2 regions of the Scandinavium sp. M-37 genome follow, and region 2 is predicted to be linked to the other one. Evidence: predicted binding sites of a transcription regulator. Region 2 holds the regulator's gene; the other holds the start of a gene.
What was found. Region 2 encodes LexA, which represses DNA repair genes until DNA is damaged. Its sites were predicted from a motif close to TNCTGTATGTACATACAGNA; they were not measured.

Region 1: a site for LexA is predicted at 2,579-2,598, ahead of metR (HTH-type transcriptional regulator MetR). Genes of this name have one in related genera too.

What each region holds. Positions count from the first base shown of each region.
Region 1 is NZ_JBIGIN010000021.1:21,426-25,852, reverse strand. Features, by position in the region: gene ACG0Z5_RS15575 (EAL domain-containing protein) at 1-581, opposite strand, end outside; gene ACG0Z5_RS15570 (carboxylate/amino acid/amine transporter) at 775-1,674, shown strand; gene metR (HTH-type transcriptional regulator MetR) at 1,562-2,515, opposite strand; gene metE (5-methyltetrahydropteroyltriglutamate--homocysteine S-methyltransferase) at 2,751-4,427, shown strand, end outside.
Region 2 is NZ_JBIGIN010000009.1:88,661-93,087, reverse strand. Features, by position in the region: gene plsB (glycerol-3-phosphate 1-O-acyltransferase PlsB) at 1-1,477, opposite strand, end outside; gene ACG0Z5_RS09160 (diacylglycerol kinase) at 1,606-1,974, shown strand; gene lexA (transcriptional repressor LexA) at 2,084-2,692, shown strand; gene dinF (MATE family efflux transporter DinF) at 2,788-4,107, shown strand; gene ACG0Z5_RS09145 (CsbD family protein) at 4,256-4,427, shown strand, end outside.

The DNA of each region.
Region 1 (4,427 bases), on a different contig from region 2:
AGCGTCTTATCAATTTTCAGCATGTCGAAGGTCAGCTCCTGAAGATAATTCAGGTTGGCGTAGCCGGTGCCAAAATCGTCCAGATAAATGGCGTGGCCTGCCTGGCGATAGCGTTCAATCATCGGAGCGATGGCCTGGGGATCGACCCGGCTGCTCTCGGTCATTTCGAGGCTGATTTGCTGCGGGCGAACGCCAACATGGCGGCACAGCTGCGCCACATGCGTCAGTAAATCCTCGGACTGAAAATCGTCAGGTTCGACGTTAATCGACACATACTGTTCGGGGTGCTGGCACAGCCAGGCACCGAGATCGCGAAAAACCTGCTCAACCACCCACATCGTCATGCTGCTCAAGAGCTGGGTTTCGCGGGCGAAGGGAATAAAACTGTCTGGCGGGAGCAGTTTGCCATCCGGCTGCGGCCAGCGGATCAGCGCTTCGGCCCCGGCCACCGCCCCGTTTGCCAGACACACGATTGGCTGATACCACATTTCCAGCTGTCGGGTGTGAATAGCATGCTTCAGCCGCGCCCGGGAGGCATTCAACTGTTGAAGGAAAGCGGGGATAAACGTGTCGTCGGTCACAGGGTCGATCCTGAAAAAACGCCTGATTGGGGATACGAATCAGTATTCCTGCAATCGGATGACTTAACTATCAGTAATGGCCTAAATAGCGGTGGGAAAACGCTGGCGCACAATGCGACTGTTCTTTATTTGTTCAGTTGTCAACCGAAGACTCCGCTACAATGCCCGCAACCTTTCCTGAGAGAGTCTCATCGTGGCGTTATTGATTATCACCACCGTTCTGTGGGCGTTTTCCTTTAGCCTGATTGGCGAATACCTGGCTGGAAGCGTCGACAGCTATTTTTCCGTGCTGATGCGCGTGGGCCTCGCGGCGCTGGTTTTCCTGCCGTTTCTGCGGGCGCGCTCGCAGTCTGCGAAAGTCCTGCTGATGTACATGCTGGTGGGCGCGATGCAGCTCGGGATCATGTATCTGCTGGCGTTCCGGGCGTATCTGTACCTGACGGTCTCTGAGTTCCTGCTGTTCACGGTGCTGACGCCGCTGTACATCACTCTGATTTATGACCTGATGAGTCAGCGTCCGCTGCGCTGGGGGTATCTGCTGAGTGCGATGCTGGCGGTGGTGGGCGCGGCGATCATTCGCTACGACCACGTTAGCCCGCACTTCTGGACCGGGCTGCTGCTGGTGCAGCTGTCGAATATCAGCTTTGCCCTCGGTATGGTGGGGTACAAGCGCTTAATGGAAATCCATCCGATGCCGCAGCATAACGCCTTCGCGTGGTTTTATATGGGCGCGTTTCTGGTGGCGGTGGTGGCGTGGTTCCTGCTTGGCAACCCGAACAAGCTGCCAACAACTTCACTGCAATGGGGCATTCTGGTATGGCTGGGCGTGGTGGCCTCGGGTATGGGGTACTTCATGTGGAACTATGGCGCCACCCAGGTGGACGCCGGAACGCTTGGGATCATGAACAACATGCATGTGCCCGCCGGGCTGTTGGTGAATCTGGCTATCTGGCAACAGCAGCCGCACTGGCCGAGCTTTATTACAGGAGCGTTGGTGATTGTGGCTTCGCTATGGGTCCATCGCTATTGGGTCGCTCCGCGCTCCGCACAAACGGCAGATGATCGCAGGCGTGATTCCGCGCTGAACGAATAAACGCTTCCGTCACCGGCTGACGCTGCTCGCCATCGCGCACCGCGGCGTACAGTCGGCTCCACAGGCCATCCCCCAGGGTTTTGGTGACCACCAGACCCTGGCGTTCAAAACTCTCCACCACCCAATGCGGCAGGGCGGCAATGCCCATCTTCGCCGCCACCATCTGAATCAACAGCAGGGTATTATCCACGCTTTTCAGCGACGGGCTGACGCCTGCCGGTTGCAGGAAATGCCGCCAGATATCCAGCCGTTGGCGCTGTACCGGGTAAATCAGCAGCGATTCGCTGGCGATATCTTCCGGGGTAATGCGCGCTTTCGCTGCCAGCGGATGCTCCGGGGCCATCACCAGACGCACTTCATAATCGAACATTGGCGAATAGTGCAGACCGCTGCGCGGCAGAATGTCGGAGGTCAGGACGATATCCAGCTCGCCCTGCTGTAACGCAGGCTGTGGGTCAAAAGTCACGCCGGATTTAAAGTCCATCTCGACCTGCGGCCAGCCCGCGCGAAAGTTCTCCAGCGCCGGGGTTAGCCACTGAATACAGCTATGGCATTCGATAGCGATGCGCAGTGTGGTTTGCTGCGGCTCATTGCAGGCCTGCAATGCGCGGCTAATCTGCGGCAGCACCTGGCTTGCCAGCTGCAACAGGATCTCGCCCTGCGGGGTAAAGCGCAACGGCTGGCTCTTACGCACAAACAGACGGAAGCCAAGGCGCTGCTCCAGATCGCTGAACTGGTGAGAAAGCGCAGATTGCGTCTGGTGCAGCATGGCCGCCGCGGCGGCGAGCGATCCGCTACTCCGTAACGCCTGCAGCGTTTTCAGGTGTTTTATCTCGATCATGAAAGTCCTTCACTCCGGCATGAATAAATTGCGCTTGAGGATCATACAGTACCTTTACATTATAGATGTGTAAACATCCAGACGGCTAAATCCTTCGTCTTTTAAATTTATGGTGCGTTGGCTGCGTTTCCTCACCCCGGTCACTTACTTATGTAAGCTCCCGGGGATGAGCAAACTTGCCGCCTTCCCTAAATTCAAAATCCATAGGATTGACAATTAATTAGAGGAAGAACACATGACAATTCGCAACCACACCCTCGGATTCCCTCGCGTTGGCCTACGCCGCGAACTGAAAAAAGCACAAGAGAGCTACTGGGCGGGCAACAGCAGCCGTGAAGACCTGCTGGCGACCGGCCGTGAACTGCGCGCTCGCCACTGGCAGCAGCAGCAGGATGCTGGCGTGGATCTCCTGCCGGTGGGCGATTTCGCCTGGTACGACCATGTTCTGACCACCAGCCTGCTGCTGGGCAACGTGCCGGCTCGTCATCAGAACAAAGACGGCTCAGTCGATATCGACACGCTGTTCCGCATTGGTCGTGGCCGTGCGCCAACCGGCGAACCGGCGGCAGCGGCAGAAATGACCAAATGGTTTAACACCAACTATCATTATATGGTGCCGGAATTCACCCAAGGTCAGGAATTCAAACTGACCTGGACCCAGCTGTTGGATGAAGTTGACGAAGCGCTGGCCCTGGGCCACAACGTGAAACCGGTCCTGCTCGGGCCGGTGACTTACCTGTGGCTGGGTAAAGTGAAAGGCGAGCAGTTTGACCGCCTCAGCCTGCTGAACGACATTCTGCCGGTGTACCAGCAGGTGCTGGCGGAGCTGGCAAAACGTGGCGTTGAGTGGGTACAAATCGATGAACCGATCCTGGTTCTGGAGCTGCCGCGTCCGTGGCTCGACGCGTTCCAGCCTGCCTATGAGGCGCTGCAAGGCCAGGTTAAGCTGCTGCTGACCACCTATTTCGAAGGCGTTACCCCGAACCTCGACACCATCACCGCGCTGCCGGTGCAGGGTCTGCATGTCGATCTGGTTCACGGTAACGATGAGGTGGCGGAACTGCACCAGCGTCTGCCTGCCGACTGGCTGCTGTCTGCGGGTCTGATCAACGGGCGTAACGTCTGGCGTGCCGATCTGACCGAGAAATATGCACAGATCAAAGAGATCGTCGGGAAACGTGCGCTGTGGGTGGCCTCTTCCTGTTCCCTGCTGCACAGCCCGATCGACCTGAGCGTGGAGACGCGTCTCGATGCGGAAGTGAAAAGCTGGTTCGCCTTTGCCCTGCAAAAATGTCAGGAGCTGGCGCTGCTGCGTGATGCTCTGAACAGCGGCGACACCGCGGGCATCACCGAATGGAGTGCGCCAATTCAGGCCCGTCGTCACTCTTCCCGCGTCCATAATGCGGCCGTCGAAAAACGTCTGGCGGCGATTACCGCCCAGGACAGCCAGCGTAACCGCCCGTATGCCGAACGTGCTGAAGCCCAGCGCGCACGCTTCAACCTGCCTGCCTGGCCGACCACCACTATCGGTTCCTTCCCGCAGACCACCGAGATCCGCGGCCTGCGCCTCGACTTCAAAAAAGGTGCGCTGGATGCCAATAACTATCGCACCGGTATCGCGGAACACATCAAACAGGCGATCGTTGAGCAGGAACGCCTGGGCCTGGACGTGCTGGTCCACGGTGAAGCCGAGCGTAACGACATGGTGGAATATTTCGGTGAGCATCTGGACGGGTTCGTCTTCACCCAGAACGGCTGGGTGCAGAGCTACGGTTCCCGCTGTGTGAAGCCGCCGGTGGTGATTGGCGATATTAGCCGCCCGAAAGCGATCACCGTGGAGTGGGCGAAGTATGCCCAGTCGCTGACCGACAAACCGGTGAAAGGGATGCTGACTGGCCCGGTGACTATTCTT
Region 2 (4,427 bases):
TCGGGTCGATGGACTCCCGCCACTCCGGCACGTGCTGGTTGAGATAGGTCATCAGCGGCATCGGTTCGCCAAAGTTGACGTAGCCCTGACCGAGATTACGCAGTTTGCTCAGGCCGCGCAGCATCTGCGGCAGGCTCTCTTTCTCTTTGGTCGCCCCGCGCAGCTCTTTGGCGTAGGTGCCCACTTCCATCACGTGCTCGTAGCCGATGTAAATAGGCACAAGGGTGATTGGACGGGTGCCGCCACGCAGCATTGCCTGAATGGTCATAGACAGGGTGCCGGTTTTCGGATCCAGCAGACGACCGGTACGGGAACGCCCACCTTCCACGAAGTACTCAACGGAATAGCCGCGGCTGAACAGCTCGCCTAAGTATTCGCGGAATACGGTGGAATACAGCTTGTTACCCTTGAAGGTACGACGAATAAAGAACGCGCCCAGGCGGCGGAAAATCGGGCCCGCGGGCCAGAAATTCAGGTTGATGCCGGCGGCGATATGCGGCGGTACCAGGCCCTGGTGATAAAGCACGTAAGAGAGCAGCATGTAGTCCATGTGGCTGCGGTGGCAGGGCACATAGACAATCTCATGGCCGTCGTGCGCCAGCTGACGCACGCGCTCGGCGTTATTGACGTTGATCCCCTGGTACAAACGGTTCCAGGTGAAGCCGAGTACGCGGTCGGTGAGACGAATCATCTCGTAAGAGAAGTTGGCGGCAATCTCTTCCATCAGCGCAATGGCGTTCTGCTGTGCTTTTTCATGGGAGATTTTCTTGCTACGCGCTTCGTCTTCCACCGCACGGGCAATCGCTTTGGACGCCAGCAGCTTATTGAACAAGTCCTGACGGGCTGGCAGACGCGGGCCAACGGCAGCCAGACGCTGACGGGCAAAATGGGTACGCGCTACGCGGGCCAGCTTCTGAGCGATGATTTTATCGGTGCCATGCTCGGTGGCCATGCGGCGCAGCGACACGGACGGCGAGAAACGCACGAAGCTGTCGCGACCAAGCCAGGTCACGGCGAAGAATTTCTGGAAGCCGTTCATCATGCGCAGTGGCGGATTAGCTTCGCCTTTTTCACGGCCCGGTGAGCGACCAAACATCACCGACACAGGGACCATTTGCACATCGAGTTCTGGATTGCTGCGATGCAAATCCAGATAATTATGGAAGAGCTTGATAGACTCTTCTTTCGGCGTGTAATACGTAAACGCGCGCGGCCCGCCGTGAATGAACACGTAGCGCGGCAACACGGTGCCGTCGATCTCCAGCGGTTCCAGTGGATCCGGGAGGTCATGCGCCAGACACTGGGCGCGTAAGGTCAGCAGATCTGCTTTCGAGTTATACGGCAGAACATACATAATTGGGCGTGAGGTATCGAGTCCCAGCTCCTCGGCAGGATTTGCCGGGATAGACTTGCTTTTTACCAGCACGCTTAATGGTAAATTCAGTAATTTATAGTAAATTCGTGGCCAGCCAGACATAAACGATGTAAAGCCTCTGGTTAATCATGCAAATGCGCCGCAAGGATAACAGAAAGTGCACAGAATATCTGTTCTACCACGCGCGGCACACACCGACATTGACGCTAATAATGTAAAAGGTTCTTTTGATGGCAAATGATACCACCGGGTTCACCCGAATCTTCAAAGCGGCAGGCTATTCCTGGAAGGGCTTCCGCGCCGCATGGCAAAACGAAGCGGCCTTTCGCCAGGAGGGAACCGCCGCCATTATCGCCGTCATTATTGCCTGTTGGTTAGACGTGGATGCGATAACCCGGGTGCTGCTGATTGGCTCGGTCCTGTTGGTGATGATAGTGGAAATTCTCAACAGTGCGATTGAAGCCGTGGTCGATCGCATCGGCACAGAACGTCACGAGCTGTCCGGGCGAGCAAAAGACATGGGCTCCGCCGCGGTACTGCTGTCGATTATGGTCGCCGTCTTCACCTGGGTGTCGCTGCTGTGGACGCATTTTCGCTAACGCTCGCATAATTACGCAAACGTCTGGTTTTTTGTGCGTTTTGCGGTTCCAAAATCGCCATTAGCTGTATATACTCACAGCATAACTGTATATACACCCAGGGGGCGGAATGAAAGCGTTAACGACCAGGCAGCAAGAGGTGTTCGATCTTATCCGGGATCACATCAGCCAAACGGGCATGCCGCCAACGCGTGCGGAAATCGCGCAGCGCTTGGGGTTCCGTTCCCCGAACGCGGCTGAAGAGCACCTGAAAGCGCTGGCACGTAAAGGCGTAATCGAGATTGTTTCCGGCGCATCCCGCGGTATTCGTCTGCTGATTGAAGAAGAATCAGGCATTCCGCTGATTGGCCGCGTCGCAGCAGGTGAACCCCTGCTGGCACAGCAACATATCGAAGCACATTACCAGGTCGATCCAGCGATGTTTAAGCCGAGCGCTGATTTCCTGCTGCGCGTTAGCGGCATGTCGATGCGTGATATCGGTATTCTCGACGGCGATCTGCTGGCGGTACACAAAACCCAGGACGTGCGTAACGGCCAGGTGGTTGTCGCCCGTATCGATGACGAAGTGACCGTGAAACGCCTGAAAAAGCAGGGCAGCACCGTTGAACTACTGCCGGAAAACAGTGAGTTTTCCCCGATTGTGGTCGATCTGCGCAAGCAGAACTTCTCCATCGAAGGGCTGGCGGTTGGCGTTATCCGCAACGGCGAATGGCAGTAACCGTCTCGCCAGGCCGGAATTAAGTATTTTCAGTGGCGCCGTTCTGGCGCCATTTTGTTATCTTTTTTACCTCATTCACTCTCACAGGTTTTCTCATGTCGCTATTCACCGCTGCGGACAAGGCATTGTGGCGTCTCGCGCTACCGATGATTTTCTCCAACATTACCGTGCCACTGCTTGGGCTGGTGGATACGGCGGTTATCGGCCATCTCGATAGCCCGGTGTACCTCGGCGGCGTGGCGGTCGGATCAATGGCGACCAGCTTCCTGTTTATGCTGCTGCTGTTCCTGCGTATGAGCACGACCGGCCTGACCGCGCAAGCCTTCGGCGCAAAAGATCCTGTTCGCCTCGCCAGAGCGCTGGTACAGCCGTTGCTCCTGGCGCTGGGCGCGGGAGCGGCCATCGTGCTGCTGCGCATCCCGTTGATTGACCTGGCGCTGCATATTGTCGGCGGCAGCGAGGCGGTGCTCGAACAGGCCCGCCGCTTCCTCGAGATTCGTTGGCTGAGCGCGCCTGCATCGCTGGCTAACCTGGTGCTGTTGGGCTGGCTGCTTGGGGTTCAGTATGCGCGGGCCCCGGTGATTTTGCTGGTGGTCGGCAATGTGCTGAACATCGCGCTCGATTTATGGCTGGTGATGGGCCTGCACATGAACGTGCAGGGCGCTGCGCTGGCCACGGTCTGCGCCGAATACGTGACTTTTTTCATCGGCCTACTGATGGTGCGTCGGGTGTTACACCTGCGGGGCATTTCGTGGGCGCTATTGAAAGACGCCTGGCGCGGTAATATTCGCCGCCTGCTGGCGCTCAACCGCGACATCATGCTGCGCTCGCTGCTGCTCCAACTGTGCTTTGGCGCGCTGACGGTAATGGGCGCCCGGCTTGGGAGCGACATCGTCGCGGTCAACGCGGTGCTGATGACCATGCTGACCTTTACCGCCTACGCGCTGGACGGCTTTGCCTACGCGGTGGAAGCCCACTCCGGCCAGGCGTATGGTGCGCGGGATGGCAGCCAGCTCTTGCAGGTCTGGAAAGCGGCGTGCCGTCAATCCGGCATTGTCGCCCTGGCGTTTGCGCTGATTTATGCCCTGGCGGGGGAACACATTGTCGCCATGCTAACGTCCATCACTGAACTGCGTGAACTGGCCGATCGCTACGTTATCTGGCAGGTGGTTTTACCGGTAATAGGCGTGTGGTGTTATCTGCTTGATGGCATGTTTATTGGTGCGACGCGTGGGGCGGAGATGCGTAACAGCATGGCGGTAGCGGCGGCGGGTTTTGCCCTGACTCTGCTCACCGTGCCCGTTTTCGGCAACCACGGATTGTGGCTGGCGCTGGCGGTATTCCTCGCTCTGCGCGGCCTGGCGCTGGCGTGGATTTGGCGGCGTCACTGGCAACACGGAACCTGGTTTTCGTAGCCGCTTCGTTTTTAGTCGATGGTTAAAGATTCTGAATAATCTCCAGCTGGCAAAATCCTTACCTATACTGAATATCACGTCCAGCAGAAAACAGTGTTTTACGGACGATGTTATTTCACTCTCTCCACCGAACTAAGAGGAATGGATCATGAATAAAGACGAAGTCGGCGGTAACTGGAAACAGCTCAAAGGTAAAGTGAAAGAGAAATGGGGTAAGCTGACCGATGATGATTTTACCGTCATTGAAGGTAAGCGCGACCAGCTGGTCGGGAAAATCCAGGAGCGTTACGGCTATGCGAAAGATCAGGCCGAGGACGAAG